3 regions of the Phyllobacterium sp. A18/5-2 genome follow, and region 1 is predicted to be linked to each of the others. Evidence: riboswitches for the same ligand, from Rfam matches in the RefSeq annotation. Region 1 holds a riboswitch; each other region holds the start of a gene.

Region 1 (10,551 bases):
ATCGGCTTGTAGTCGCGTGCTGCGAAGCTCGAACCGGAAATGATGATATCGACCGTACCCAGCTTCAGGCCCTGGTTGATGTCGGCTTCCTTGCCCAGCTGCGATGCCGGGAATACGTCGATCTTGTAGCGGCCATCGGTCCGCTTGCCGATCTCTTCTGCCGCCCATACGGATTCCGTATGAAATGGCTCGGATGTCTCGTACACATGCGCCCACTTCAGCGCGGTCTGCGCCTGAGCGGCTGCCGCCGAAAGTGCGAGCGCGGCAACCGCGCCCAGAATTGCCGTGAGTTTGATCTTCATACCGTTATCCTCCCAGATTGAATTTCAGATCTTTCCATTTCGGCCGCCCTTCACAGAACGGCCCTTATCGCTTTCCAGATCTTCATCGAAGCTTCTGGAAAATCTCAATTGCGATTGTTGCAGGTGATATCGCATCGCTTCCTTGGCGCGTCCCGGATCGCCGGAAGCGATAGCATCGCGAATGGCCCGGTGCTCCTCGAATGCCTCTCGCCATGAGGCAGGGCTTTCGAAATAGCTGGCCAGCTTTTCGAAATACGGCGTCATGCGCTGGTCGAAGAGCTCACCGACAAAGCGGTTGAGCGCCGAGTTTTCGATGATGTTGGCAATCGTCGTGTGAAAGGTCCGATCGAGCGCAATGGACGTGCGCGGACTGTTGAATGTTTGGGCCATCTTTGTCAGCACCGCGTCCATCGATTCGATGTGATCGGGCGTCACGACCGTTGCGGCTTCCTCGGCGATTGCACACTTTCGATGAGCGATCGCGCGCGCAGGAGTTCGAACGGTCCCTCCAGATCGTCGGCCGGTGCCAGCGCAGGCTTTTCACGCTGCTGGCCCGTGACGTAGATGCCGGAACCCATGCGGATATGCACAAGCCCCTCCACCTCGAGCGCAATCAGCGCTTCACGGATTGTCGGACGGGATACGCCAAGCTCCTCGGCCAGTTCGCGCTCTCCCGGCAACCGCTCGCCAACGGCAAATTTGCCGCCCTCGATCAGTGTGCGTATCTGGTCTGCCACCTGCCGGTATAGCCGGCGCGGCTGAATGGCTGCGAACATGGATCCTCCCCGCACGGCACTCCCTTTCCGCGCTAGACTGGTAAACTGGCCTTACCAATATCTAACTGATACATTGATATATATGCTGGAGTCAACCCATGCGGGAAACACACCCACAACCATCGATGGGACGATTGTAACAATCCGTATTGGAAAGTGATTGCCGCAGATGACCCCGAACAAGCTATGAGGAACCAACCATTGAACATCCGCCCTTCGAACCGGTGACAAATGCTGCTTGAAACTCGATTGCTGCGCGCCTTCGCTTGCCTGACCCTGGCTCTTGCTCTCGGCGCTTGCACGACAACCGATCCGAAACTGCCCAATGCAGCGTCCGCTCCTATTCCCGAGCCATCACCGCGCGTCGCAAGCGCTGCCTCGGAGAACAAACCTGCAGCCCAATCCTCGAACAAATCGGTCGATGGTCTGATCTCGAAATACTCTGTTGCCTATGCCGTACCGGAATCGCTCGTGCGCCGTGTGGTCAAGCGCGAAAGCAGCTTCAATCCCGGTGCACGCAACGGCCCATATTGGGGCCTGATGCAGCTATTGCCCGCAACAGCGCGGGGCCTCGGCCATGATGGCAGCGCCAAGGATTTGCTCGATGCCGAAACCAACCTCAAATATGGCGTGAAGTACCTGGCGGGCGCCTATAAGGTTGCTGACAGCAATCCCGATCAGGCCGTGCGGCTCTATTCCCGCGGCTACTACTATCAGGCCAAGCGCAAGGGTCTTTTGAGTGTGCTGGAGCCGGATTCGGCGCCTGTCGATCCAGCTCCCGTTGCTTTCGCTGCTGCGCCTTCGATAGCAGCCGCCGGTCCCGCTGCAGCAACAACGGCGCTTTCGGAACCAACCCAGCTCGCCTTTGCCGAGGAGCGCGTCGTGCTTCCCTCGGTGGTCCCTCTGCCATTCGAACGGCAAGACATCATGACGGCTGCGCCGTCGGCCACCACCGGTAAAAATGGTGCACGGGCCCGCGTCCCTGCCCCACTCTGAGATTCCCTGCAGCAGCCATTGCTGCCGTCAGGTAGTCCTTCGCTTGCTCCGCCGCGTCGTGCAAATCTGATCCTTTCGCGAGCCCCGCGGTCATCGCCGCGGCGAGCGTGCAGCCCGTACCGTGATCATGACTTGTCGCGATGCGCGGGTGGGAAAAGCGCTGCATGGTCACGCCGTCAAACAGCAGGTCGGTGCTATACTCGCCTTTTGAGTGACCGCCCTTGATCAGCACCGCCGAGGGGCCAAGCGCCAGAAGGAGCTCCGCCTGCCGTGCCATCTGGGCCTCGCCGTCAGCGATCGGCTGCCCCGTCAGCAATGCCGCTTCAGGCAGATTGGGTGTCACTACCACAGCGAGTGGCAGTAGCAGCTGACGCAGAGCCTCGACCGCCTCCGGCTGCAACAGGCGGTCGCCCGATGTCGCCACCATCACTGGATCAAGCACCGCCCTGCGGCCCCAATGCTGCAATGACGCAGCAATGGTCTCGATGGCCTCCGGCGTCGATACCATGCCGATCTTGATCGCCTTCACATCGATATCCGACAGCACGGCATCGATCTGGGCGCGGACAATACCGGGTGACAGATTTTCGATGGCGGTGACCCCGCGCGTGTTCTGCGCGGTGACGGCGGTGAGAACGCTGGTGCCGTAGACGCCAAGTGCCGAGAAGGTCTTCAGATCCGCCTGAATGCCTGCCCCGCCGCCGCTGTCGGACCCGGCGATGGTCAGGGCAATGGCGGTCATGCCCGTGCCTGCAACGCTGCATCGACCACGGAGCGCAGGGCCGCCGCAGCGCCGTTCGGGTCGGCTTGCCGGAAAATCGCCGAAATCACTGCAACGCCATCCGCTCCGGCAGCAATGGCAGGCGGCGTGCGCGCGAGATCAATCCCCGCAATTGCTCCAACCGGCAGGTCTGGTTTCACAGCCCGAATGATTGGCGCCAAGCGGCTGAAGCCGTCGAAGCCAATCGGACCATCGGGATTTGCCTTGCACAGCGTCTCGAACAACCCGCCAATGCAGGCATAGTCGATATCGCTTGTCGTTGCTGCCAGCGCATCGGCCTCGTTTTTCACGGTCAGGCCAATGATTGCATCCGGGCCGAGCAGTAGCCGCGCATCGCGGACCGGCATGTCCTCGCGGCCGATATGCACGCCCTCGGCACCGGCGGCAAGCGCCACATCGATGCGATCATTGACGACCAGCGGCACGCCCGTGTCCTTCAACGCGCTATGGATTGTCCGTGCGCGCTCCACCATCAACCGGGTCGGCGAATTCTTGTCGCGGTACTGGATGATCGTCGCGCCGCCGCGGGCGGCCGCAAGCGCAAGTGCGCCAAGGTCCTTGTCGCCGCCGATCGCGTCGAGATCGACGATGGCATTCAGCCGGAAATCTACTTTTGGTCGCACAGTCTGGACTCCATCATGAACAGGTTGGAGATCCGGATATGTGCGAAGACAAGGCAGAGTGCGCGAAGAAGGCTCAATTCCCGTTCCTACGCCGGCATAACCCGGATCAGGTTCAAGGGTCCAGCTCGACGCCATCTCAGCACTGTACAGTGCCCCCCTCGGAATGAAGTCATGATGGAGCGGGGCAAGATCAAAGTCAATTGCGCCGCCGGATGGACGTCCATTTAGTGGGTCAAGCGAACATTCTCGCCATCAACGGATTTGCAGGCGGCGGTTATGTAGTAAAAGAAGTCCTGCTTCGCAAAACCACCACCATCTTCCCACGCATGATACTGCTTTTCACTGCAGTCGAACAATACGTCCAGCGGCGGGGTGGAACCTAGGGGAAGTTGGGTGCCGTTTACAAAGAGATGGTTTACCGTCGCTTTATCATTTGATTTTAATGTCTTATTATATTTCTTGTACGCGTTATCGCTTGATGCTTTGCACTTTACGATACTCGTATTCGATGAATTGTAATAACCAATGTCACATCCATCAAACTTTATGTCCATTTTTAAGAACAGCTTTTCATATTCTCCGAGTTTGATGCTTCCTGTTGCTGGAACCTTGACAATCGTTCCGTTTCCACGGCCGTTCTCATAACTGTGGTCCTTAGCCGTATAGGTTACCGTTCCGACAGTGTCTTCTGTCGTTCCTCCGGGTCGCACAACGACAATGGAAACTTTCTTGAAGTACCAGCCATAAACCTTGTCAATGTCGATGGTTGCTTCAGAGGGCTTCAACGGCGCCAATGCCGTCGCATTGACCGCAATATCGACCTTGTCCTGGTTCAACAGATGCATGAACAGCGTGTTGGTCTGGCCCCCGATCGTAACGCTTACCTTCTGATTGGAAGCGTTGAAATTCACTGTCACACCATCGGCCTCGTCACCGAGATTGGCCTGAAGATAGGCACGGGCACGGGCTTCCGCCGCTGCCGAGTTCGCGCCGGTGAAGATCGAAGCGCCGGCCAGGGCGGCGGCATCGGCAGCGTTCTGCAATCGCGACCGGTCGTTGCTGGCGCGGCTGTAATCAACGGCAAGGCCGGTCATTCCCATAATTGGTACCAGCAGCAAAGTGAATGTAACGGCCGTCGCCCCGCTGCGGTCTCTCAGGAAATCTCGAATACGCTTCATGTCCCACTCCAGTCGTTGAGTGGAACCATTGATTCCATGGCGTAAATGCCGGCTTAGAAAATTCATTCAGATTTTCATTATTCCGCGCCGGATGGTCGAAATCCGCGGACTCACTTCCAGCATGGTAAAAATCAGATGAACGTTTCTGCCCTAGAGCCGCACGTCCGGCCGGACAAATCCCTGGCTGGCAATCAGCAGGTTGCGCGTGTAGTCCTGCGTCACCTTGCGCATGGCAAGCTCGGCTGCAGTCAGGCGTTCGACTTCGGCGCCATTTTGCATCACCATCAGCCGGTCGCACATATGGGTGACGACCGCGAGATCGTGGCTGACCATGAGGAATGTCAGCTTCCGGTCGCGGCGGATTTGCTCAAGCAAATTCAATACCTCCGCCTGCACTGACGCATCGAGCGCCGAGGTGGGCTCATCGAGCAGCAGGATCGACGGTTCCAGGATCAGCGCCCGGGCAATGGCCACGCGCTGGCGCTGCCCGCCGGAAAGCTGGTGCGAATAGCGGAAACGGAAACTCGACCCGAGCCCCACTTCATCCAGCGCGCGCAGGATGCGCTTTTCAATATCGCCGAAGCCATGAACGGCCAGCGGCTCCAGCAGCAGCCGGTCCACCGTCTGGCGCGGATGCAGCGAACCGTAGGGGTCCTGGAACACCATCTGCACTTCACGGTAGAACGCCTTGGTCCGCTTCGAGCCGAGCGTTTTGCCGTTGACGGTAATCGTCCCGCCGCTCACCGGCGCGAGACCGGCGACGGCGCGCAGGAGCGTGGACTTTCCTGAACCGGACTCTCCGACAAGACCGAATGATTCGCCCGGCGATACCTCAAGGCTCACACCGCGAAGGGCACGAAACCGGTTGAACACCACTTCGAGATTTTCGGTGACCAAAGCTCTCATCATGTGGCCCACTCCGGCTTGCGGTCGAGTACCGGCAGCGGATGCCGGTCATTGTCGATCTGCGGCATGCAGTTGAGCAGGCCTTGCGTATACGGATGCTTCGCCTTGTGCAGGTCCGTCGCGGCGATCTCCTCGACGATTCGCCCGGCATACATGACGATGACCCTGTCACAGAACGACGAGACCAGCCGCAGATCATGCGAGATGAAGATCAGGCCCATGCCGCGGTCGCGCACCAGATTGTCGAGAATGCGCAGCACGTCGAGCTGCACGGTAACATCAAGCGCGGAAGTCGGCTCGTCCGCGATCAGGAGTTCGGGCCCGGTAATCAGCATCATGGCGATCATCGCACGCTGGCCCATGCCGCCGGAGACCTCGTGCGGGTGCAGATCATAGACCCGTTCCGGATCGCGGATCTGCACGGCGGCAAGCATGTCGAGCGCGCGCTGGCGCGCCGCACTCTTGCTCACCTTCTCGTGCGTGCGCAGCGTCTCGACGATCTGCCTGCCGATGCTCATGACCGGGTTGAGCGAGTATTTGGGATCCTGCAGGATCATGGCAATGCGATTGCCGCGCAGTGCCCGCCGCTGCCTCACCGAGGCAGTCTGGAGATCGATACCATCGAAATTCAGCGTCTTGGCGGTGATCCTGGCATGCGGCGGCGTCAAGCCCATGATCGCGCGCCCCGTCTGCGACTTGCCGGAGCCGGACTCGCCGACAATGCCAAGACGCTCGCGGCCAAGTGTAAACGAGACACCGCGCACCGCATCGACCGTGCCCGTGCGCGTGGGAAACTGGACCCGAAGGTCCTCGACGGTCAGCATCGTGCTCATTGGCTGCTGCCTCGCGGATCCAGCGCATCGCGCAGGCCGTCGCCCAGAAGATTGAAGCCGAGACTGACGATCAGGATGGCAAAGCCCGGCATGGCGGCGACCCACCACTGATCCATGATGAAGCGGCGGCCCGAGGCGATCATTGCGCCCCATTCCGGCAATGGCGGCTGCGCACCGAGGCCGAGGAAGCCAAGTCCCGCGGCCGTCAGGATGATGCCGGCCATGTCGAGCGTCACCCGCACGATCAGCGAGGACAGGCACAGCGGCATGATATGGCGCAGCACAATGCGTGTCGGCGAGGCGCCCATAAGCTGCACGGCTGCGATATAGTCGGAATTGCGTACCGTCAGCGTCTCGGCCCGTGCTATGCGCGCATAGGGCGGCCAAGAGGTGATGGCGATGGCAATGACCGCATTTTCGATGCCGGGTCCAAGCGCAGCCACAAAGGCAAGCGCCAGAATGAGTTTGGGAAAGGCGAGAAAAATGTCGGTAATGCGCATCAATATGGAGTCGACCCAGCCTCCGGCATAGCCAGCGATCGTTCCCACAAGCAGGCCGATGGGTGCGGCGATGATAGCGACAAGGATGACAACATAGAGCGTCAGGCGCGAGCCGTAGATCAGCCGCGAGAGAATATCCCGGCCCTGATCGTCCGTTCCGAGGAGATACAGGCCACCCGGCGGCAGCAGGCGGGCATTGCGCAGATCGCCCGCAACCGGCGAGTGCGGGGCAAGCACGTCGGCGAAAGCCGCAACCAGCAGCAGCGCGATGATGATGGCGAGACCGACCACCGCCAGCCGGTTGCTGGCAAAGCGGCTCCAGACCAGATAGGCGCGGCCAAGCCTTGCCTGCATGCGCGATTGCGGCCGGTCGCTCATCAGCCATTCGCGGCGAGAAAGGGGACGTGCGGGGCTAAGTTCACTCATCGTGCGCGTGTCCGTGGGTCAAGCGCCCGATACAGAACATCGGACAACAGATTGATGGCAACGAAGACCGTGCCGATGATGATGGTTCCGCCCAGCACCGCATTCATGTCGGCGTTCTGCAGCGAATTGGTGATATACATGCCGAGGCCCGGCCAGGAGAAAACCGTCTCCGTCAGGACGGATCCTTCCAGCAGCCCGGCATAGGACAGCGCGATTACCGTCACCAAGGGAACAGCCGCATTGCGCAGCGCGTGGCCCCAGATGATGCGGGTTTCCGACAGGCCCTTGGCGCGGGCGGCGACAATATATTCCTGCTCCAGCTCGTTAAGCATGAACGAGCGCGTCATGCGGCTGATATAGGCAAGCGAGAAATAGCCGAGCAGCGAGGCAGGAAGGATGATGAAGCTGAAAATATTCCAGAACGCATCCCAGTTGCGCTGCAGGATCGCGTCGAGCAGGTAAAAGCCCGTTATCGGAGTAAATGTGTACTCGTAGACCACATCGATACGGCCCGGGCCGGAGGTCCAGCCAAGCTTTGCGTAGAATACCAGCAGTGCCAGCAAGCCCAGCCAGAAAATCGGCACCGAATAGCCAATCAGGCCGATGATGCGGACGATCTGATCGATGATGCTGCCGCGCTTGACCGCTGCCAGCACGCCGAGCGGCACACCGAACACGGCACCGAGGAGCGTCCCGAACGTGGCCAGCTCCATGGTGGCGGGAAACACCCGCCTGATATCTGTCATGACCGGGTTGGTGGTCAGCACCGAATTACCGAAATTGCCCTGCAATGCGTCTTTTATATAGATGACGAACTGCTGGTATATTGGCAAGTTGAGGCCATATTCCTCACGCACCCGCTCGACCACATGGGCGGGAGCCCGGTCGCCGACGATGGCCAGTGCCGGATCGATCGGGATGACCCGCCCAATGAAGAACGTGACGGCAAGAAGCCCCAGGAATGTGATGGCGCCAATCAGCAGGAACCTGCCGATAGCCCAAAGGAGGCTGGAGGCCCAGGCGCCTGATCGCCTGGACTCCAATCGTGATTCGGTGCTGCTCATATGATCAACTCTCGGGACTTGTCCCGATCATTTCGATACGTTGAAGACGTAGTTCGTATCGAATGATGGTCCGAGCTTGAACCCCTTCAGGTTCGAGCGAAGACCCGCGACTTCCGTCTGCTGGAAAATCAGGATGAACGGGCTGGTCTCGAGAACCTTCTTCTGCAGGTCCTGATACATCTGGGCACGCTTGGCACCATCGCGCTCGAGCAGGGCCGCCTTGGTTTCCTTGGTCAGGTCCGGCACATCCCAGGCGTTGCGCCAGGCCAGGGTCTTGTTGGTGCCCGCATCCGAATTGTCAGGATTGCTGGTGAAGGTTTCCGCATTGGAGTTCGGATCCCAGTAATCGACACCCCACTGGCCGATATAGGAATCGTGCGTGCGAGCGCGATACTTGGTCAGCGTCTGCTTACCATCGCCGGGAATGATCTCCAGCCTTACACCGGCCTGAGCCAGCGTCTGCTGCACCGATTCCGCAATGCCGGTCACAGGCTGGTTATTGCGCACGTCCATGGAGAACGAGAAGCCTTCCTTCAGCCCTGCCTTCTCCAGCAGCGCCTTGGCTTTTTCAACGTCCAGCTTGTAGGGGTTTTCATCGAGTTCTCCGAGAATTCCCTTTGGCAGGAAGGTCTGGTGGATCTCGCCGATGCCCTTGATCAGCTTCTCGCCAATCGCCTCGTAGTCAACCAGGTACTTCAACGCCTCGCGTACTTCAGGCTTCGCCAGGTTGGGGTTCTTCTGGTTGAGGCTGATATAATAGATCGTGCCCTTCGGGGCGCTGGTCGTCGTGATGTCGCTGTTCTTGACGACCTGCTCCAGGTCGTTCGGCTCGAGATTGCGCGCAACATCGATGTCGCCCTTTTCGAGCAGGAGACGCTGCGCCGCGCTTTCCTTGACGTGGCGGTAGATGACGCGGTTCAGCGCTGCCTTGGTGCCGTAATAATTGTCATTGCGTTCCAGGACGATGATCTCGTTGGCACGCCAGTCGCGGATCTTCATCGGACCGGAGCCGGCATAGCCGGTCTTCATCCAGGCATTGCCGTAATCGTCACCAACGACATGTTCGGAAACCAGCTTCTTGTCGACCACGGAGGCGACCGTCGCCGTCAGGCAGTTCAGCACGAAGCTCGGCGCATAGGGTTGATCGACCGTAAAGACAAAGGTTGACGGATCGGATGCCTTGGCCTTCTCGGCGACATTATCGGCTTTCAATCCGAACTGCGTCAGGATGAATGCCGGGCTCTTGTCGAGCTTGATCGCGCGCTCGAAAGAATAGGCGACGTCGTCGGCGGTGATCGGATTGCCCGAAGCGAATTTCAGCCCCGGCTTGAGCTTGAATGTATAGGTCAGGCCGTCGTCGGAGACAGTCCAGCTCTCGGCGATATCGGCAATGATCTTCGAGGGATCGTTGATATCGAGCCGGACAAGCTTGTCATAGGTGTTGCCGTTGATCTCGCCCATGGTGAGCTCGAAGGCCTCGGCCGGATCAAGCGTGATGACGTCGTCGATGGCAAATGCCTCGACAAGGGTATCGGCCGGCGTTTCCGCCCATGCCGGTACACCGGAAAGCATGATCGCGGAAAGCGCCGCCCCGCCGAGAAGAAGCCGGAATTTGGTATTGATCTGGTTCACCAACATTGTTCTGTTCCCTGTTTTAGAGCGATTGGTTTCTTGGCAATCTTAGTTTTCTTCGTGCCACGCCGATCGCAGCACGCGCAGCCAGTTTTCGCGGCAGATCTTTGCAAGATCATCTCCCAGATATCCGGCGTCCCGCAACGCCGCTACCAGGTTCTGATTTCCGCTTGCATCGGCAATTTCGCCGGGGATTTTAGCACCGTCGAAATCAGAACCAAGTGCCACGCAGTCGATGCCCATGCGGTTCACCATGTAGTCGATGTGGCGTACCATATCAGACAGTGGCGTATCGGCGTTTTCGCGCGCATCGGGGCGCAGCATGGCGACGGCATAGTTGAGCCCGACCAGACCCTTGCTCTCGCGTATGGCGTCCAGCTGCCTGTCTGTCAGGTTGCGTGCAACGGGGGTCAGCGCATGGACATTCGAATGGCTGGCGACGAGCGGTTGATCGCTGATGCGTGCAACGTCCCAAAAGCCTTTTTCGGTGATGTGGGCAAGATCAATGAGAATGCCAAGGCGGTTGCAGGCCTT
Region 2 (10,551 bases), 730 kb from region 1:
AGGCGCTGAAGCCGCGTGCGGTGCTGTTGGCCGACGAGCAACTCACCGGCCCCGCTCGCGACAAGGTTGCGGCGCGGGTAGACCGTTTTCTGGCACACCACATCGAAACCGTGCTGAAGCCGCTTGTGGATCTTGCCAATGCCGACGCACTTGTGGGTATCACCAAGGGGTTGGCGTTCCAGTTGGTCGAGAATTTTGGCGTCCTTCAGCGCCGTGACGTTGCCGAAGACGTCCGGGGCCTCGATCAGGATTCCCGCGCGGCTCTCCGGCGTCTTGGCGTCCGCTTCGGCGCTTATCACATATTCCTGCCGGCATTGCTGAAACCCGCACCAGCGGGCCTGTTATCGCTTTTGTGGGCGCTCAAGGAAGACGCGAAAGATCGCCCAGGGTATGGCGATGTCGTTCAGGTCTTGTCTGCCGGACGTACGTCCGTCGTGACCGATCCGAGCTTCGATCCCGCCTTCTACCGCTTGGCAGGCTACAGGCTTCTCGGACGGCGTGCGGTGCGTATCGATATTCTTGAACGCCTTGCCGATCTCATCCGGCCTGCGCTGGCGTGGAAACCTGGTGCAAGTACACGGCCGGATGGTGCCTACGATGGCACGCGCTTCGTCGTCACGCCGGCAATGATGTCGATTCTCGGCGCGACTGCCGATGATATGGAAGAAATCCTGAAGAACCTCGGCTATCGTCAGGAAGCGGTCGATGCTGCAACCGTCGCTGCGAAGGTCCTTGAACTTGATGCAGCGTCAGCGCCTGCCGCCGCGCAGGAAGTCAGCGAGTCAAACTCGGAAATGCCTTCTGTACCGGAAGCTGTCGAAGCGGTGCAATCGGTTGCAGAAGAACCACAGGTCACGGCTGATCCGGCAACCGAAGCCAGCGAACCGGGTGACGAACATGCCAACGTTGCGCCAGAAGAGGCGCCAAAGCCCATATTTCTGTGGCGTCAGGCGCGTTTTGAAGGCCGCGCCAATCGCGGCAACCAGGAGAAGCGCAATCAGCCGAATGGAGGCCAGGTTCGCAATAGCCCGAGCGAACAACACCAGGCTCGGCCGGAGCGGAATCCGAACCAGCAGAATGAACGCGGCGATCGCAAGGATCATTTCCGCGGTAAAGGTAAGCCCGGAGGCAATGAGCGCTTCAAGCAGGAAGGCGGTAAGCCTTCAGGCAAGCCGCAGCCCCACGCAAAGCGTCCGGAGCGTGAAGAACGTCCGGTTAAGATCGACATGGACTCGCCCTTCGCCAAACTCTTGGCCCTGAAGGAACAGATGAAGAAATAGAATGACGGGAATCGCCTGAATGACAGGAGAAGAAAGGCAGCGCGTCGACAAATGGCTGTTTTTCGCTCGGGTCGTCAAATCCCGCTCCCTGGCGGCAAAGCTCGTATCCGGGGGCAAGGTGCGCATAAACAAGGACAAAATCGATCAGCCGTCTCAAGGCGTTAAGCCGGGTGATGTTCTGACGATCAGTCTTGAGCGGCGGATTCTGATCTACCGTGTCCTTTCGGTCGGGACGCGACGTGGTCCGGCCGAGGAAGCGCGAACACTATATGAGGACATATCGCCACCCTTGCCGCCGAAGAACGGCATCAGCCGCCTCGATGGATTGCCGGCCCGTGATGCCGGCAGCGGACGTCCGACGAAACGCCAGCGGCGGCAGGTGGATCGACTGATGCATGGGGATGGCGACGATTCAGACAGCTAGGAGCGCAGGATTGCAGAAATCGGCGCTTTTGTCGAAATGATCTCCTATCTTGAGCGTCGATCTAGAATAATATTCTACGAAATTCGCTAGTAAGGGATAATGATTGCTTGTCGGCCAAGCATCGCGGTGCGATGAATGGCGCAGTGAGTACTTGGGTATGGCCCATGTTCAGGTGTGATGGCGACGAACTTCGGCGTTTGCACGTGATGCGGGCCGCGTTCTGGTGCCGCAGCTTATTTTCCCCCCTTGTCAGCTCGGCGTCAAATCGTTACCTGAACCGCTGACACGCTGATTGTGGTGTCTTCAGGAGCCAGCAAATGACTTATGTTGTGACCGACAATTGCATCCGCTGCAAATACATGGATTGCGTTGAGGTCTGTCCGGTCGACTGTTTTTACGAAGGTGAAAACATGCTCGTCATTCATCCGGATGAATGCATCGATTGCGGCGTTTGTGAGCCCGAATGCCCGGCTGAAGCTATCAAACCAGATACCGAGCCGGGTCTGGACAACTGGTTGCAGTTGAACGCCGAATATGCCGAAAAATGGCCGAATATTTCCGCGAAACGCGACGCCCCGGCGGATGCCAAAGAGATGGACGGCGTTGAAGGTAAGTTCGAAAAGTTCTTTTCGCCTGAACCCGGTGAGGGTGACTGAATATTTCGTGAATCAGTGTTTGCTCAAGCGTGAATTGCCGTATAATGCAAGTCTTGCAAAAACGCTCTTTTTGAGCAAGTGCAGCAAAAAGTTGATTCTAATCACTTTTCGTGATATGGTCACAGGATATGTTGATCATTGGACGTCAATTTCGTGGCGCTAAAGCATAAATCACCAATCGGCTAGATTTATTTCGGACCTAACAGTTCTGGGTATGGTTGTCTGTTCGCCCACCCACTGCTTCGTCCGGATTGCTTTTGCGCGAATATCTTGGCGGCCGACAAACCGGGTTCCGGTTTCCAGTGATTGGTTTAGCCGGTGCGTTTTGCCGGGCGCAGCAAGGAGTAGTTAAGCGCATGACAGCAGTTCCGCAGAAAAAAGCCGCCGCCCAGCGTATTGGATTCAAGACGGGCGAATTCATTGTATATCCGGCCCATGGCGTAGGCCAAATCGTCAATATCGAAGAACAGGAAGTTGCAGGTCACAAGCTTGAACTGTTTGTTATTGATTTTCAGAAAGATAAAATGCGCTTGAAAGTACCTGTTGCCAAAGCAACTGCAATTGGCATGCGCAAGCTCTCCGAGACCGACTATGTCGATCGTGCGTTGAAGGTTGTACAGGGTCGCGCCCGCATCAAGCGCACCATGTGGTCCCGCCGTGCACAGGAATACGATGCGAAGATCAATTCAGGCGACCTGATCTCGATCTCCGAAGTCGTCCGCGACCTTTTCCGTGCTGACAACCAGCCGGAGCAGTCCTATTCGGAACGCCAGCTTTATGAAGCAGCGCTCGATCGGATGGCTCGTGAAATTTCCGCGGTCAACAAGATGTCGGAAACCGAAGCGGTTCGCCTGATCGAAGTCAACCTTGCCAAGGGACCGAAGCGTGGTGCAAAAGCCGAGGCGGATGCCGAAGTGGAAGCAGATTCCGTTGTGGAAGACGAGCAGGAAGAAGCCGCATAAGCGGGTTCATTCGATTATTTAAAAAAGGCCCGGCATTGCCGGGCCTTTTTTATTCACTAATGACTTTGACCTTGTCCCCGACTGACACAGTCCCCCCGGGCGGTAACGCATTGATCAGCCGGAAGAGATCGAGTTTGCGCTCGGTTCCCATGATCTGGTTAGAGAGACTGGTCAAAGTATCGCCGGGTCTAACCGTGACGACACGGATGCGCAGCGGCTTGATGTTGGCCTTTTCTTGCGGCGTCAACAGGCGGAAACTTTGTATCACTGTCTGCGACGCGGGTGTCAGCGCAGTGCTACCGGTCGGAGCCGCGGTCAGGAAGCGATAAATCCGGTCGCCGGCGTTGACAACAAAAATGTCAAACTCCCAGCGATCGGCCCTGGCCTTGGCGCTTGCTGCCGGCATCCCGTTGAAAGTTGTGGCTGTCACGCTCGCACCGTCCAGACCCGTAACCCAGCCGCTGCGCATGTAGTCGGTCATGGACGGACTGCCCGAAACCTGCGTTCCATCAAAGCGGACCGCCACCTCGCCAGGTCCCGTGGCCATGACTGCGTCGGCACTGTTGTCGATGACGAAACCATCGGGAACGGTGAAGCTCACGCCGAGCAGCGGGTGAACAAAGCTCCGTCCGCGCACATAACCCTCCTCCGGCGTGTCGCCATAGAGAATGCCGTCAATGCCCTGGAGAAAGGAATCACGATCGGTTGTGCCAACGCCCGGTGCCCCGACGCGGCGAGCGTGGCCGCGGGCGAGCTCGATGCGTTGCGGTGCCGAAGGGTGGCTGGCCAGAAAGTCGAGGCTGGCATCTGTCGCACCTGAGACAGTGCGGAAATCCGCATAGGATGCCATCGATTGCAGGAAGCGGGCGGCGGCGAACGGATCATAGCCTGCTTCACCAATCATCTTGATCCCGATAGCATCCGCCTGCAGTTCCTGATTGCGCGAGAATTGCGCCATCCGCAACTTGCCGCGGATCAAGGCTTCGCGTCCGGCGCTATCATCCTGCAGAACCTCCGAGACAACACGTCCGGCGATCTGCGCCTCCTGTTCGCGCTGCTGGCGTTCGATACCATGATTGGCGATCACGTGGCCCATTTCGTGTGCAATGACAGCGGAAAGTTCGGCACTGTCATTCGCAAGCGCCAGCAGACCGCGCGTCACGTAGAGATAGCCGCCCGGCAAAGCGAACGCATTGATGTTGGGCGAGTTCAGGATGGTGATGCGGTAGGTGTGGGTCGGATTGTCGGAGACAGTGGTCAGATTACCCACGACCTTGGCAACCATTCGTTCCAGCTTGGCGTCCTTGTACTCTCCGCCATAGGTCGCAAGAATACGCGGATGCTGCTCAGCACTGAGTTTTGCCAACCGGTCGTTCTTGGTAACATTGTCGACGGTCACCGGGTTCGATGAAGGACCGAGCGCATCTTCCTTGCCGACATTGAGCACCTGGCACCCTGACAGGAACGCAAGCAATAGCGTCGCCGGCGCAAGGTTCCTGCGGCGAGCGGCTTGAAGCCATCCGTTGCCAGTGGGGGAGTTAAGCGAACCCAGAATCATGTCCTCGTTGTCGTAGCGCATCAGCAGACTCGTATGTCTGTGTTCTTGCTAGCCCGACAAACAGCCTTGAGCAAGAAATTCATTGTCCTCTTAAAGAAGGCAAGGCGTCGAAAATATGTCAAAGGTCAGAGTCTTTCACACCGAGGTATTTCCGCAACAGCGACGGTCTCTTGTCTGACAATAATTCTTTCGCAGGCCCTGAAGCGACGATTTTACCGTGTTCGAGATAGAACAGCGTCGAGGGCAGGCGCAATGCATCTTCCGGATGATGCGTCACCATAACGATTGTCATCCTTGTATCCTCTTGCAGATTTCCGACGAGATCGAGCATTTCGTGGCGCAGCGCGGGTCCCAGCGAAGCAAAAGCTTCGTCCAGGAGAAGCACGGGCCGGTTGCGCACAAGGGCGCGGGCAATGGCCACGCGCTGGCGTTCGCCACCGGATAACGCTTCCGGCTTGCGTTCTTCCTTGCCCGCGAGACCGACTTTCCGGATCGCTTCGCTCACGGCGGTACGATCCGCATCGTTCAATTTGAGGTCTGGCTGGCGGCCCAGCCCGACATTTGCGGCAACATCAAGATGCGCAAAGAGATTGTTGTCCTGAAAAACCATGGAAACGGGGCGCCGGGCCGGCGGTGCATGCGTCACATCTTGGCCACCGATCAGAATCCTGCCAGACTTTGCCGTTTCAAACCCCGCGATGAGATTAAGCAGCGTGGACTTTCCGGACCCGCTTGGGCCGATAATGGCGGCTATCGAGGATGGTGCGATGGCGAGATCGAAATGCATAGCCATGTCGCCAAAGTCGAAGCCCACTGCATCGAGCCGGATCGACGCGCCGTCGCTCGCATGTGGCCCGGAAGGCTTAGCCATTATTTCCGCTCTCTTTTCTTGCCAGGCGGCTTGCCCCCCGGTCGGCTATTATCATCAGGAGAAGGCAAAGAAAACCGAGGATAAGAGCCAGACCGGCGGCATCTTCAGTGCGATAGCTTCCCATGCGCTGCAGCAAAAGAAATGGCAGCGTTTGAATAGAATTGTTGCCAAAAAGTGCAATGGTTCCCAGATCACCGAGCGACAGCGCCATGGCAAAGGCAAACGCAACGCCCAAGGGCCGGGCAAGTGCAGGCCAATCAATTAGCCGGAGCCGGTTCCATCCGGCAATGCCAAGTTGTGCACAGAGCCGGTTATGGCGGCTGGCCGCTGTGTCCCATGACGGGCGCAGAATCCGGAAGGCAAAGGGTATAGCCATCGCTGCGTTGACACTCACGACCATGATCGGCGCAAGACTGAACGGATCGACGAAATGGCGCGACAGGATGAACCAGCCCGCGCCGATCACGATAGGCGGGACGACCATGATCAGGCTTGCACCAAGATCGAGCGCACGCTCGAAGAGCGTGGGTGGCGCGTCACGGCGCTCATTGGCGAGATATTCGCGAGCCATGACCAGTGCGAGCGAAATAATCAGTGAAAGGGCCGCGGCACTTGCGCCAAGGATAAGGCTCGTCAAGATCGCCTGCCAGACAAGCCTTTCGCTGAGCAGCCGGAGCAGATCGGCTGCAAGGCCCGAGACAACGGTTCCAGCAATGGGAAGTCCCACAAACACCAGGCCAAAAAGGATCAGCCCGCCGTCCAGCAGTTTTGCTCCAAGCGGCGGCCTGTCAAAACGACGTGTTGCCGTGTGCAGACTAAACCCTTCTTCCGCCGGCCGGCCGCTCAGCCCCAGCACCGCCAGAACTGCGATTGTCAGGCAGAGTTGCAGCAGCGTCAGCGACACCGCACGTGCAATGTCGAAGTCGAAATGCAACGCTTGGTAAATCGCAACTTCCAGTGTCGTTGCCCGCGGTCCGCCGCCGAGCGTCAGGACAATGGTGAAGGAAGTTATGCATAGCATGAAGATCAAGCCGGCGATGCCGGAGAGATTGCGCCGGATGACGGGCCATTCGATCAGCCGGAAGCGCGCCCATCCATTCATGCCTAATTGGGACGCCAGCTTCCAGTAATCTTCGGGGATGGAATCGAGGCCAGACAGAATCAGCCGGGTCGCAAGAGGCAGGTTGAAAAATACGTGGGCAATGAGGATGCCGGTCAGACCGTAGATATCGGGTTTCGCGTCAAGGCCGAGCGCGCGGAAGGTCGCTGCCAGCAGTCCATTGCGGCCGTAGATGCTGGTAATGCCAAGGACCGCGACCAATGCCGGCAACGCCAGCGGCAGAGCAAAGAGCCGCAGGATCATGGCGCGTCCGGGGAACGCCGGATGCGCATGCAGCGCACGGGCGAGCGGAACGGCAAGGGCCACCGACAGCAGCATCGACAGAAGCGCCTGCACCAGCGTGAAGCGCGCAATACGCCATAAATAACTGTCGAAAGTGGCAAAGCCCTCCGTGCGGCCGCCCATCGCTTCAATCGCCAGACTCAACAATGCGCCTCCGGCAAGAATGGCCAGAAGGGCGAGGGCGGACGCCCCCGCCAGAGGTTTCAAGGAGCGGTCTGCCGTCACAGCATTACAAACTCATGGCTGACAACCATTCATCGATCCAGGCCTTGCGGTTCTTTGAGACCTCCTCCGGTGACAAGATCAAAGTCTTTGCTGGCTTCACCAGCGTTTCAAAAGCCGGGTTGAGCGCAGTGCTCGTCTTGGCGGCGGGAAACATCCAATTGTTCTCCGGGATTGCATCCTGAAACGCCGGACTGGTCATGAACGTCAGGAACTGTGCGGATAACGGGTTTTTGGCGCCATTGGCTGTCTGGCCCGCAACCTCCACTTGCAGATAATGACCTTCCTCAAAGGGAGCGGCCTTGTAACGATCGGTCTTTTCAGCAACGATATGATAGGCAGGCGAGGTGGTATAGGAAAGCACAAGCGGCGCTTCGCCCTTGGTGAATAGCCCGTAGGCTTCCGACCAGCCCGGTGTTACCGTCAATACGCGGTCCTTCAGTTTGCCCCAGGCTTCGCCAGCCTTATCGCCATAGACCGATTTCACCCATAGCAGCAGACCGAGGCCAGGCGTCGAGGTGCGCGGATCTTCGATGACGATCTTCTGCTTCGGGTCGCCCTCGACAAGTTCCTTCAGGCTGCCAGGAGGATTTTTCAGTTTTTCCGTGTCGTAGATCACAGCGAAATAGCCATAGTCAAAGGGCACGAACGTATCGTCCTGATAGCCGCCGGGTATGGAGATGGCACTTGTGTCGATGCCGTGCGGTGCAAAGAGGCCGGTTTCGCTGGCCTCGTAGGTCAAATTGGTGTCAAGTCCGAGGACGACATCTGCCTTGGTGGAAGGACCCTCGAGTTTGAGCCGGTTGAGCAGGGCAACCCCATCAGTGACTGCCACAAACTCGACGGTGCAGCCGCACTGCTTTTCGAAAGCTTCCTTGATTTTCGGACCAGGACCCCACTCTGCAGTGAAACTTTCATAGGTATAGACGGTTAGCTTGCCCTCGGCCTTCGCCGGGGCTGTCAGGCCGAGCGCCAATGCGCCGGCCAGGATTACTAATTTCACAAGTGTATTGAACGGCCGCATCGGCGTCTCCATAGTTACAATTCAAAAGGATTGATGCGCCGGCTTTTACTGCCGCGTCTAATCCCTCCGCCGGTACAAACCGGATCAGGTTCCGCGGGTTGGCAGGATTTCTCCCAAAGCCTCTCAGCCTGTCCTCGGTAAGGCAGGCACCCCGTTAGAGCGTTGCAAAGATTAAAGATAAAGCTGCAGGTGCGCAAGCGGGGCTATCTGCGGGCTCAATGATATGTTTCCTCCCCCGCCACACCCTCATCTCTGAGTCTGGCCATTGAGTGGTTGGGGAAGACGGGCGCCTCTCTCCAACAATTGCGGGGCACATCCCTCTCCGTAATTGGAGGGTACATTTGCACAAAACTCGGCGGGATCCAGCGGAGTGATAGTTCCGGCGGCACGCTTCCGGCCCTCCACAGTTGGGGAGGTTAGGGCAATGGATTGCTTATGAAACGCTTACGCCGCACAGCGTTTTTCCAACTCGAATGCTGATTTCGGGGGCGCTATTTTCGCCGGACCATCCACAACGGACCGGTTCACGCGAAAGGATCAGCCATGTTTCGTGGTCAAGGGTTTCAATATTCAACTGTGAGGGTTCAATCGACCATAAGGCCGGTGAAGCCGCATGCGATCCTGTTACGGCGCAGAAGACAAAAACTGGTTCCTGCGATCTCGCCAGGCCTCGTTCTAGTCATCGGCGTTGCCATTGCCGGAGTTATGGCCATTTTCCTCGGCATGTCGGGATAGTTTCAACCCAGCTTTATCAAAGCTATGCGACCGGCCCCGCCGCATGCTATGGGCGCTTTATGAGCAAATTCGTTATCCTTCTCGGCGGAACCGTTCACGTCTCCGACCGTCTTCGGCAACTTGTCTCCGGCGCGCGCGTCCTGGCGGCCGATGGCGGCATCGCACACGCTGACATATTAGGTCTCGCACCCGAGCTATGGCTTGGCGATTTCGATCTCGACATCGCCGGAGCTCGAGGCAAAGTATGCCCATGTGCCACGGGTCGTATTTCCGGCGGCCAAAGACATGACCGATGGCGAGCTTGCATTGAACGAGGCCTACAGGCTCGGCGCCAGCGAAGTCATCCTGTGCGGCGCTTTCGGCGGATCGCGCACCGATCACACGCTCCTGCATTTGACGATGGCGACGGCTCACGCAGCCGAAGGACGCAAGCTTGTCCTTTCCAGCGGCAGCGAGGAAGCACACCCGCTGGTTGCAGGAGTTTATGATTTCGATTTTGCCGACGGGACGCTCTTCAGCATCGTTGCGTTTACGCCATTGCAGGGGCTTTCGATTGAGGGCGCGCGCTGGCCTTTGAAAAATATGGAACTTTTTTTCGGTTCATCTCTTACAGTATCGAATGCTGTGTGTGGAAATCTCCACGTATCGCTCCATTCGGGTAAAGCGATCCTGATTGCTGCCCCGCAAATCGCCTAACGCTTGTAAAACAAAGCGGAAAGTGTAATTGTTGCGGCACAGCATTGGGGACGCAAGCTGGTGAGTTTGGTTTTTAAACGGGAGAGGTCTTCCATGTTGAAAAGTTTGTCTACAATAGCAGTTGCAGGGCTTTTGGCTTTGTCGGTGGCTGGTTGTACAACCAGCGATCAGCGCGTTGCTGGTTATGGCGTCGGTGGCGCCGCCTTGGGCGCATTGGCCGGCGGTGCTATTGATGGAGGCAGAGGCGCCTTGGCGGGTGCTGCAATTGGTGGCGCCGGTGGTGCTCTTGTGGGCGCTGCAACCAATCCGCGCTCCAGCGGCTACTGCACTTATCAAAACCGCTACGGCGAACGTTATCGGGCTCCTTGCCGTTAATAACTTCAAGCGCAAGCGCATTGCAAACAGGCCGGACTTCCGGCCTGTTCTGTTTCGGTGAACAGGAACGATCTTTCTTCTGCCGCATTAGGTAAGCAGGATCGTGCCGCACTTATATGAATTGAGAGGATTAAATATGAGATTTCGTCTTACCGCCGTAGCGGTTTCAGCGCTTCTGGCAGTATCTGTTGCCGGTTGTGCAACAAGTGAGCAGAATCAGCGTGCCGGGACGGGTGCCTTGATTGGCGGCGGCGTTGGTGCGCTGGCCGGACAGGCTCTGGGACGTGACACGAAGAGCACGATTGTCGGTGCCGCCGGTGGCGCGCTGCTCGGTGCTGCTGTCGGA
Region 3 (10,551 bases), 1.5 Mb from region 1:
GCCAGATAACCCGCGCGAATATCTGCCAATTGGTAGCGCCTAAAGACCGCGCGGCCTCCTCGGCATCGGTCGCGACGTCTTCCAGCACCGGCTGCACCGTCCGGATGACAAAAGGAATACTGGTGAACATCATGGCCAGCGCAATGCCGAGCGGCGCATAGGCGACCTTGATGCCAAGTGGCTCAAGATATTGGCCGAACCAGCCATTTGTAGAAAAGACAGTGACGAGTGCGAGACCGGCCACGGCTGTCGGCAGCGCAAACGGCAGGTCGATCACTGCATCGAGAAGGCGCCGGCCGGGAAATTCGTAGCGTACCAGCACCCAGGCCAGAAGCACGCCAAACACGGCGTTGAAAACTGTCGCCAATGCTGCCGCGCCAACCGTAATGCGATAGGTCGCGAGCGCTCGCTCCGACGAAATGATGGTCCAGAAATCCGCCCAGCCCAAATTGACTGATTTATACAGCATGGCCAGAAGCGGCAGGGCAACGATGACGGCAAAGTATAGCAGGGTCACACCCATAGTGAGACCAAAACCCGGCAATATTCCACGCGTACTCGATTTTGAAAGCAACGACATGAGCAGTTTTCTAGAGGAAGTTGTAGTTAACGCAAGCGAAGGTTGAAAATGAAGCGGCGCGGTCAACAAACCGCGCCGTGAACTGGATTTTAGCCAAAGAAAATCACCGCTTGGTGAAAACCTTGTCGAGGATACCCCCTTCGGAGAAATGGTCCTTCGTTAGCTTGTTCCATCCGCCAAAGGCGTCATCGACCGTGATCAGGCGCGTCTCGGGAAATTGCGCGGCGTATTTTTCCTTCACCGTTTCGTCGTTCACCCGGTTGAAATTCTGCGCGAGAATGTCCTGCCCTTCCGGCGAATAGAGGAACTTCAGATAGCTTTCAGCAATGGCACGCGATCCCCGTTTGTCGACAACCTTATCAACGACGGTTACCGGAAATTCGGCCAGGAGACTTACCGGCGGGACGACCGCTTCGTATTTGTCTTCGCCAAGCTGCTTGCGCGTCCCCAATACTTCCGCCTCGAACGTGATCAGCACATCGCCGATGCCGCGTTCTGCAAATGTGGTCGTGGCCGCACGGCCGCCCGTATCGAATACCGGCACATTGGCGAACAGCTTCTTCACGAATTCCTGTGCCTTGGCTTCGTCCTTGTTGTTCGCCTCGAGCGCGTAGGCATAGGCCGCAAGATAAGTATAGCGCGCATTGCCAGATGTCTTGGGGTTGGGGAAGATTACCTTGACGTCGTCACGAACCAGATCATCCCAGTTCTTGATTTGTTTTGGATTCCCTGCCCGGACGAGAAAGGCAGGCAGTGAATAATAGGGCGATGAATTGTTCGGGAGACGCGACTGCCAATCGGCAGGAATGAAGTCACCCTTGTCGTGCAGAACCTGAACATCGGTCACCTGATTGAAGGTAACGACATCGGCTTCGAGCCCCTCAAGGATGGAGCGCGCTTGCTTCGAAGAACCGGCATGCGACTGGTTGACGGTTATATCCTTGCCAGCTTCTTGTTTGTAAGCGGCGGTGAAGGCCTTGTCGATCTGCTCATAAAGCTCACGAGAAATATCGTAGGAAACATTGAGGATTTCGCTCGGCTCGTCGGCGGCCTTGACCGGAGTGAGGCTCAGGCTCAGCGCCACCGCGGCATATACGAACAGTCTTTTCATTGAATTCTCCCAAGCTCGCCGGCGCACTTGCACCGCCGCATTGCATTCGCCACCCGATCCGCGCGACCTGATTGAAACGCGGACAATTTTTGCGAGGATGCCGGTAAAACCAGCGCTGCGGAAGAATTTATGTTCCAATGTCCTGGACTGAACTGAAATCAAATACTGCGAATGAAACAAAACAGAGCAAGCAGCCTGCAATCCGCGGCGCTGCCTGCTCTAGAGCAAGTTTTGTCTATTTAGAATCGTTCTGCCGGAGGGAATTCTTGCCTGAATATTGGAAAAGACTCACCAAAAACCGCGATGCTGCCAGCACCAGAGGAAATCTTCCTCGGTCCAGTTGCGGTGCTTCTTGGCCGAAGCTTCCTCGCTGTCGCGTTGCTTCAGATCGCCTGCATTCCGATCAAGAGTTTCAGCAGCAAAAACGCCCCGCCACAAGCGTTCCGCCCGATTAAAAATGCCTGATACTTCACTGTACATTGCGACCTCCATAAACAATTCGGTTGCAGAGTGCAGTTGCCTTTTGCGGTCAACCGATAGCCGATGATGACTGCTTGAAATCATTTGTCAACAATCTCTACCGGGTTAATCGTGTATGGATTTTGAAGCGATCTTCGTTGAAATCTTAATGAATTATTATTTTTCAGGGTCTTACACATTATTTTTGAGACATTTATCGGCCGCAGAAAAACTCATTTTTTTAACATTTTTACACTAGAAAATGCGGTGCGAGGGACTATGACTGCACCACAACGGTAGTCAGGCAAGAAAAATGATATCGCAAAAAGCCAAATATGCTCTGCGGGCGCTCGTCGTTCTGGCCAGGGCAGATGCCGAGAAGGCTCTCTTCATCTCGGATATCGCGGAAGAACAGAACATTCCAAAGAAGTTTCTTGAACAGATTCTGCTTGATCTGAAGCATCAGGGCATTGTCATGAGCCGTCGTGGCAAGATGGGCGGCTATCTGCTGCTCAAGCCAGCCGAAGACATCACCTTCGGCGAAGTGCTCCGCCTCATTGATGGCCCGATCGCACCTCTGCCTTGCCTGAGCAAGATCGCCTATCGCCGCTGCGAGGATTGCCAGAGCGAGGAGACATGCGAAATCCGTCATGTTTTCAACGAGGTTGCCAATGTCACGCGCGGCGTTCTCGACAGGACGACCATCGCCGATTGTCTCGTCTATGGCGAGGACGGTAAGATTGCCGAGATGCTCGACAGCTAGGGCCTCGGGCCTTGAGCTTGCAGACCCAGCTATTGCGCAAACACCGCCTTGCCAATCACCGGCGTTGACGGCACAGCCACATCGCGCGGCTCCAGCATGCCGGCGTGATAAGCAGCCCGCCCTGCCTGCGTTGCTAATGCGAATGCGCCCGCCATCGCTACCGGATCAGCCGCCTTTGCCACCGCAGTGTTGAGCAGGACCGCGTCAAACCCAAGCTCCATAACCGTCGCCGCATGCGAAGGACGTCCCAGACCGGCATCGATGATCATTGGAACTTCAGGAAAATGTCCCCGCAATGACCGTAATGCATACAAATTGAGCGGACCGAGCGCCGAACCTATTGGCGCGCACCATGGCATCAACACTTCGCATCCAACGTCCAGCAGGCGCTCGGCGACTACAAGATCATCTGTCGTATAGGGAAAGACCTTGAACCCGTCATCGGACAAGACACGGGCAGCCTCGACCAGCGCAAATACGTCAGGCTGCAGCGTATCATGATTGCCGATAACCTCGAGCTTGATCCAGTCGGTCGTAAACACATCCCGCGCCATCTGCGCTGTGAGGACAGCCTCCTTGACCGTATGGCATCCAGCCGTATTCGGCAGAATGTGCGTTCCCAGTGACCGGACAAGTGACCAGAACCTGTCACCGGATTTACGACCGGCCATTTCACGGCGGAGCGATACGGTGATGATTTCCGTGCCGGAAGCTTTGATCGAGATCCGCCAGGATGGCAGGCGAAGGATATTGCGCCGTCCCCAACAAAAGCCGGGAGGAAAGTTCGGTCTTGTAGAGTCTCAGCATGGGGTTAGCCCCCCTGCCGCGGAGTGAGAACTTCAACCCGATCGCCGTCATTCAAGCGGCAAGCCCAACGATCGGGTGACCGTACCAATTCGCCGTTCACTGCTGTCGCCAGCCACTCGCCCTCGAACTCCAGCTCCCTGAGCAAAGCGTCAAGAGATTGCGCGGCAACGTCCTGCGGTTCACCATTGACGACAAGTTTCATGGGCTTTCGCTCCTGGTTTGAAAAATCATGTCAGCGGCCCGCATAGCCATCGCCGGTGCAAGCAGAAATCCGTGCCGATAAAGTCCATTGATGCTGATCGTGTGTCCTTCGCGTGCCACACGCGGCAGATTGTCCGGGTAGGCCGGGCGTACCCCAGCCCCCGTCTCGATGACTTCGGCCTCCCCAAACGCCGGATGCAGACTATAGACCGCGTTGAGCAATTCCATCATCGAACGCGCCGTGATCGGTCCATGCGAGTCGCTTTCAATCATCGTCGCGCCCACCATGAAGGTGTTGTCCTCACGCGGCACGACATAGGCCGGGAAGCGCGGGTGAACGAGCCGGACCGGACGCGATAGCGAGATATCAGGTGTGCGCAAGATCAGCATTTCCCCGCGCACACCGCGTATGTCCTCATCGGCCGCAGGGTACCCGGTGCAATCAATGATCCAATCAAAGCTGCCCGCAGCAGAATGCGATAGATCCGTTTCAAACGAAACGCCCGCGGTGGCAAGCCTTGCGGCCAGACTTATCAGTACGTGTCTCGGGTCGAGATGTGCTTCCCCTTCAAAGAACAAACCTCTGCGAAAGCGCCCGGCCAGATCAGGCTCAAGCGCTGCAATGGCCTCTTCCTTGACCACTTCATAGCCGGATGTCCGCGACCCGAACCGGTCAACTTCCCTGACGTCGCGCGCCGGGGCAAGGACCAGCGTACCGTTGCGAATGACGGAGCCGGGCAGCGCGGCGTCCCACCAGTCCGCTGCTCGCAAACCGAGATCCACAACCACCTGGTCGGCGCTTTCCCGCTCGCAATAGGGGGCAAGCATGCCCCCTGCATACCAGGAGGCTCGCCCGCTGGTGAGAGGATCCAAGACCGTTACATGCGCCCCGCGCGACGCGAGTTCGTGGGCAGCGGCGAGCCCCGCGACGCCGGCGCCTCTGACCAGAACGTCCACGATGTCAGGCCTCGCTGTTGAGCGGCATGTAGAGATCGCCGCCCTCGCGGAATTTCTCCGCCATGGCTGCCATGCCCTCCTTCTGCGCTTCGGCGCGGATGTCGTGGGAAATGCGCATGGAGCAGAACTTCGGTCCGCACATTGAACAGAAATGCGCCACCTTGTGCGCTTCCTTGGGCAAGGTTTCATCGTGATAGAGCCGTGCCGTTTCGGGATCGAGCGAAAGGTTGAACTGGTCTTCCCAACGGAACTCGAAGCGCGCCCGCGACAGGGCGTCATCACGCAGCTTCGCCGCCGGATGCCCCTTGGCGAGATCCGCCGCGTGGGCGGCGATCTTGTAAGTGATCACGCCGACTTTTACGTCGTCGCGGTTGGGCAGGCCAAGATGCTCTTTCGGCGTCACATAGCACAACATCGCCGTGCCGAACCAGCCGATCATCGCGGCACCAATACCCGACGTGATGTGGTCGTAGCCCGGGGCGATATCTGTGGTGAGCGGTCCAAGCGTATAGAATGGCGCCTCGCCGCAAACGGCAAGCTGCTTGTCCATGTTTTCCTTGATCTTGTGCATCGGGACGTGACCCGGCCCCTCGATCATCACCTGGCAGTCCTTGGCCCAGGCGATCTGCGTGAGTTCGCCGAGCGTTTCAAGTTCGGCAAATTGCGCCGCATCATTGGCATCGGCGATCGAACCCGGGCGAAGGCCGTCACCCAGAGAAAAGCTCACATCATAGGCACGGCAGATATCGCAGATCTCCTCGAAATGCTCGTAAAGGAAGCTCTCGCGGTGGTGATGGAGGCACCACTTGGCCATGATCGAACCGCCGCGCGATACGATGCCTGTCACGCGGTTCACCGTCAGGGGGATGTAATGCAGGCGCACGCCGGCATGGATGGTGAAATAGTCCACCCCCTGCTCTGCTTGCTCGATCAGCGTATCGCGGTAGATCTCCCAGGTGAGGTCCTCGGCGATGCCGCCAACCTTCTCCAGCGCCTGATACAGCGGCACGGTCCCGATCGGCACCGGAGAATTCCTGATGATCCATTCGCGAATATTGTGGATGTTGCGCCCGGTGGAGAGATCCATCACCGTATCCGCACCCCAGCGGATCGCCCAGACCATCTTCTCCACTTCCTCCGCCATGGAGGACGTGACGGCGGAATTGCCGATATTGGCGTTAATTTTGACCAGGAAGTTGCGGCCGATGATCATCGGCTCAAGTTCTGGATGGTTGATATTGGCCGGAATGATGGCCCTGCCGCGGGCTATTTCCTCGCGAACGAATTCCGGGGTCACATAGTCCGGCACGGAAGCGCCAAATGACTCGCCGTCGCGCACAGCGGCCGTTCTCGCCGCCTCACGGCCAAGATTTTCACGGATCGCGACATATTCCATTTCCGGCGTGATAATGCCGGCTCGTGCATAGGCGAGCTGGGTAACGGCCTTGCTGCCCGCTGCCTTCTGCGGCTGATTGCGGATCGGAAATTCCGGCGTCAGGCGCTCGCCGGTGGCAAAACCATTGTCGGCGGGAATGATGTGCCGGCCCTCATAGGAATGGGTGTCACCTTGGGCGGCGAGCCACGGCTCGCGGATACGCGGCAGACCCTTGGCGATGTCAATCTCAACGGATGGATCTGTGTATCGGCCCGACGAGATCGTAAACCGTGAGGTTGGGTTCACCGGCAGTTGGATGAACAGCGATCTCGCGCATGGGCACGCGAGATCCCGGTGTGAATGCGACCCGGTTTATAGATTTTGGTGGAGGCAGGCAGCGGCCCGGTCGAAACCTTCGGGGCCTCGGTGATTTTTGCTATAGCGGTCATCATCAGGTTCCTTTGCAGTTTATTTGCGTGGAAACCCAGTTCTGTGCCGGAAGGATGAAAGGAGTTCGCGAGTCCGAAATACAAGTCGAGCCGAAGCACCAAACGCGAAGACTTTTGCACCGTCCCTACGCCAGTATGAACTGGATCAGGTTCAACGGGTCACTGCGCTGCAAAAGCCAGCAGTATCTCAGCCCCTTGTCGGGACTCCCCTGGTGAATAACCCTAACTGACCCGCTCGCGACTTCGTTGTCAAGCGGGTGAATGTCTTGCTATGCGCGAAGCTGTTTCAACGCGCCAGCCCATTTGGTTAGCTCGCCGAGCATGGTCGTTGTGCTTGTCACGATGATTTCACTCGGCTGGAATACGCCTTCATCGTTGATGTACTGCTGATACGAAGACACCGGAACGCCTTCCGGGATGGGAACCATGCGCAATCCGGCCATCAGTCCCTTGACTGATCTCGACCGAGCGCAAGCCTCCCGAGACGCCGCCATAGCTGACAAAACCCGCGGGCTTGTAGTTCCACTCCTGCCAGAGATAGATCATCGCATTGGTCAGAGACGGCGGCGTGAAGTAATCATATTCCGGGGTAACGAAAACATAGGCATCACCCGAGATCGATGATCTCGCTCCATTTGCGGGTGTGGGCATGTTCGTATTTTTTCAGGCGGGGGTGATTGGGTTCGTCAAAGATCGGCAGATTGATTTCGGCAAGATCGATCAGAACAGGTTCAAACCGGCCATCTTGCCTGGCAAATTCATTGAACCATTTTGCAACTGCCGGCCCGCCACGGCCGGGCCGTGTGCTGGCGATGATGATGTTGAGCCTGAGCGCCATTGTAACTCCATAGGACGGTTGAATCATGTCGCCTATGAATAGGAATGCCACGTCTCGCTTCACAAGAAGGCACTTTTTGGAAACCGGATAATTCTGTCAAAAGCCTTCATGAAAAACGAAACCCGCTACAGCAAAGGCTGTGCGGGTTCTGTCGTCTCAGCAAATGACCGGTCGGGCCGGTCAAGGATTATCTGTTGAAATCGCTGCCATTGTTGGCAGCCGGACGGGCGACGCGTTCCTTTTTCTTCGGACCGGGCAACAGGCCCTCGCGCTGTGCCTGTTTGCGTGCAGCCTTGCGGGCACGGCTCACGGCTTCTGCCTTTTCGCGGACACGGCGCTCGGACGGCTTTTCGAATGCCTGACGCGCCTTCATTTCACGGAAGAGACCCTCCCGTTGCATCTTCTTCTTCAGGACCCTCAGGGCCTGTTCAACATTGTTGTCACGGACGAGAACTTGCAATCGTTTTCCTTACCCATGCTTGCCTCGTCTTGCAGAACCACAATTGACCGCAATCAGACAAGCGTTTGAAGAATTGCCACTACGGCAATCCGGAGAAGCGCGGACTTTATGCATTTCCGCGCCAAAAATCCAGTGCGCCCGAGCAATTTACTCGGGCTTTCCTTTATTTCCCGCCAGTTATTCCGATCAGCCCGGCGGGTACCTTTTGTATTCCGGGACGCGGCAGCCCGATTTGGGCCCCGCGGACGAGATCAAATGGCTGCGGTGATGATGATCTCGACCTTGTATTCCGGAGTCGCGAGCTTGGCTTCGCCGGTTGCGCGTGCCGGTGTATTGGCCGGATCGACCCACGAATCCCAAACTGCATTCATCTCGCCGAAGTCTTTCATGTCATCGAGCCAGATAATGGCCTGCAGCAGCTTGGACTTGTCGGTACCCGCTTCCTTGAGGAGGCGATCGACTGCCGCCAGAACGTCCTTGGTCTGCTCGGTGACGCTCTTGCCTGGCCCGCCAACCTGACCGGCGAGATAGACAGTGTTGCCATGGATAACGGCCTGGCTCATGCGCGGACCAACTTCAATGCGACGAATGCTCATGGAAACTCTCCTCTAGCGATTTGCGAGCAGGCAGGCGCCTGCCTTGCATGCATGAAAAAAGGGCCGTGCGGCCCTTTTTTCGAAAGAATGGTGGGCACAGTAGGGATCGAACCTACGACCCGCTGATTAAGAGTCAGCTGCTCTACCAACTGAGCTATGTGCCCGTCAGCCGCTTTGACGACCGAAGGTGAGGGCTCTATAACGGCGCAAATTCTGCCTGTCCAGCCCTTCTTGAAAACTTTATGACGGCGGCGGACAGTAACAGCGCAAAGTCGGACCTCACACAAAAAGCTGCCCCTCCGCAATCTTGATCGCGGAGCCGCCGATACGCCCGCCTGTCAGCTTCTGGTCGACGATGTCGAGTTCAAGACGCAGGTGAGACGGCCGCCCCATTTCGTGCCCCTGCTCTATCGACAGCCGCAACACACCATCGAGCGGCTCATCAAAGGCATGGATGGCTCCTGCGAAGGCAGCGGTCGCTGACCCTGTCGCCGGATCTTCATAGGTGCCGTCATCACTGACAAACATGCGCGAATGAAAATGGCTGCCATGCAGGATCGTCTCGCGGCAATAGGCATAGACCGGCAGCTGGCGATGGCCAATCGTGGGCGCGACATCCTTCATGGCGGTCTGGTTGATTCTGATGCGTCCCGCCGCTTCGAGGCCATGGATCGGCACCAGCAGAAATGGCACGCCAGCGTCCCATATGCTCGGAACATGGTTCTCGAAACCAATCTCCCGCGGCTCGAGCCGCATCGCATTGGCGATGGCGATCTTGTCATATTTATAGGGTATCGCTTGGGGCAAGCGTGGAAGGTCGAACTCGGCAAACGCACCGCCTGCACTCAGCTTCACCCCGCAGCGTACAGGTCCAACCTGTTCTTCCAGAATGATCAATGCATCCTGCTGCCCCTCCTTGCCATCGCCAAAACGGCGCTGAGCCAGCGCCACAGCAGTTCCAACTGTCGGATGCCCCGCAAACGGCATTTCGTAGTCGGGTGTGAAAATGCGGGCCCATGCGGTATGGGCCGGGTTTTTCGCGGGCAGGATAAAGACAGTCTCTGAAAGGTTGAACTCTCTCGCGATGCGCTGCATGGTGAGGTCATCCAGACCTTCCGCGTCATGCACGATGGCTAACGGATTTCCGGTCAGCACCTTGTCGGTGAAAACGTCAAAAACCTCATAATTGCGACCGCTCATTTGAATTTCTCCCGGGCATTGTCCGGAGAAAATAGACCAAGGCGTGGGCTGTTCAAGTCAAACCTTGTGACGGTAACATTCAGCGATGCCCGAAATGCCAATCGGCAAAGGTTCGAAACGTCAGCGGCGTCGCTTCACCCATTTCACCCGCAGCTGAAATAGCCGTAATATCGTCGAGTTCGGGATCAACCTGGGACGAGATATGTGCCCGGATACGTTCGAGCAAATCATCTGCGCTGAGATCAAAATAATGACGCAGGAACAGCGCTATATTCCGGTTGGCGGTGACCAGATGAATGTTTCCGTCGCGCTTCCCGGCTTCCGGGAGGACGATGCCGGTTTCTTCCTCGACTTCCCGGTGCATGTTGCCTTCGATATCGATGTATTCACCCACCACATCATCGTCATCAAAGGAACCGGCAGGGAAATAGATCCGGCCAGCTGCTGAAGTCGAAGGAGCCATCCGGCCCGCGATCAATTTGTTGTCGTTGGAAACAATGACCCCGACGCCATAGATGTGCCAGGGCTTGTCATTCGATGTATTTGCCTTCCAATGCATCATCGTGGCAAAGCGAGTGCGATGATACCTCGCCTCGAATGCTTCGACTGACAGATGTGCCTCCTCGGCCATGAAGAACGAGCCATTGAACAGGGCAGGATTGGCGGTTGTGGCCCTTTGCCAGTTGGAGGCGATTGCCGCGTTGTGCTGCAACTCATAGCGCAGCGGTGCACTGTCTATGCGCACAATTGCGCTC

The links. Region 1 has a riboswitch for thiamine pyrophosphate ahead of thiE (thiamine phosphate synthase). Riboswitches for the same ligand answer to the same signal wherever they lie in the genome.
Region 2: another riboswitch for thiamine pyrophosphate. It lies ahead of thiB (thiamine ABC transporter substrate binding subunit); the one in region 1 lies ahead of thiE (thiamine phosphate synthase).
Region 3: another riboswitch for thiamine pyrophosphate. It lies ahead of thiC (phosphomethylpyrimidine synthase ThiC); the one in region 1 lies ahead of thiE (thiamine phosphate synthase).

Annotation. Positions count from the first base shown of each region.
Region 1 is NZ_CP104966.1:1,784,860-1,795,410, reverse strand. It holds gene N8E89_RS08840 (sialic acid TRAP transporter substrate-binding protein SiaP) at 1-302, opposite strand, end outside; partial or broken gene N8E89_RS08835 (FadR/GntR family transcriptional regulator) at 327-1,078, opposite strand; gene N8E89_RS29285 (transglycosylase SLT domain-containing protein) at 1,310-2,074, shown strand; gene thiD (bifunctional hydroxymethylpyrimidine kinase/phosphomethylpyrimidine kinase) at 2,004-2,816, opposite strand; gene thiE (thiamine phosphate synthase) at 2,813-3,478, opposite strand; TPP riboswitch at 3,545-3,647, opposite strand; gene N8E89_RS08815 (TadE/TadG family type IV pilus assembly protein) at 3,703-4,656, opposite strand; gene N8E89_RS08810 (ABC transporter ATP-binding protein) at 4,807-5,562, opposite strand; gene N8E89_RS08805 (ABC transporter ATP-binding protein) at 5,562-6,395, opposite strand; gene nikC (nickel transporter permease) at 6,392-7,321, opposite strand; gene N8E89_RS08795 (ABC transporter permease) at 7,318-8,385, opposite strand; gene N8E89_RS08790 (ABC transporter substrate-binding protein) at 8,413-10,023, opposite strand; gene N8E89_RS08785 (dipeptidase) at 10,066-10,551, opposite strand, start outside.
Region 2 is NZ_CP104966.1:1,050,184-1,060,734, reverse strand. It holds partial or broken gene N8E89_RS05320 (helicase-related protein) at 1-1,280, shown strand, start outside; gene N8E89_RS05315 (Hsp15 family ribosome-associated heat shock protein) at 1,300-1,704, shown strand; gene fdxA (ferredoxin FdxA) at 2,022-2,360, shown strand; gene N8E89_RS05305 (CarD family transcriptional regulator) at 2,717-3,322, shown strand; gene N8E89_RS05300 (M48 family metalloprotease) at 3,372-4,880, opposite strand; gene thiQ (thiamine ABC transporter ATP-binding protein) at 4,999-5,751, opposite strand; gene thiP (thiamine/thiamine pyrophosphate ABC transporter permease) at 5,744-7,378, opposite strand; gene thiB (thiamine ABC transporter substrate binding subunit) at 7,383-8,399, opposite strand; TPP riboswitch at 8,444-8,563, opposite strand; partial or broken gene N8E89_RS05280 (thiamine diphosphokinase) at 9,194-9,830, shown strand; gene N8E89_RS05275 (YMGG-like glycine zipper-containing protein) at 9,924-10,205, shown strand; gene N8E89_RS05270 (YMGG-like glycine zipper-containing protein) at 10,342-10,551, shown strand, end outside.
Region 3 is NZ_CP104966.1:270,361-280,911, forward strand. It holds gene cysT (sulfate ABC transporter permease subunit CysT) at 1-580, opposite strand, end outside; gene N8E89_RS01380 (sulfate ABC transporter substrate-binding protein) at 684-1,691, opposite strand; gene N8E89_RS01385 (hypothetical protein) at 1,980-2,255, opposite strand; gene N8E89_RS01390 (RrF2 family transcriptional regulator) at 2,464-2,913, shown strand; partial or broken gene N8E89_RS01395 (thiazole synthase) at 2,943-3,720, opposite strand; gene thiS (sulfur carrier protein ThiS) at 3,725-3,922, opposite strand; gene thiO (glycine oxidase ThiO) at 3,919-4,878, opposite strand; partial or broken gene thiC (phosphomethylpyrimidine synthase ThiC) at 4,883-6,702, opposite strand; TPP riboswitch at 6,807-6,923, opposite strand; gene N8E89_RS28935 (NADPH-dependent FMN reductase) at 7,072-7,353, opposite strand; gene N8E89_RS28940 (NADPH-dependent FMN reductase) at 7,310-7,540, opposite strand; gene rpsU (30S ribosomal protein S21) at 7,728-8,000, opposite strand; gene N8E89_RS01425 (RidA family protein) at 8,252-8,596, opposite strand; tRNA gene N8E89_RS01430 (tRNA-Lys) at 8,685-8,760, opposite strand; gene N8E89_RS01435 (PhzF family protein) at 8,876-9,796, opposite strand; gene N8E89_RS01440 (NUDIX hydrolase) at 9,876-10,551, opposite strand, start outside.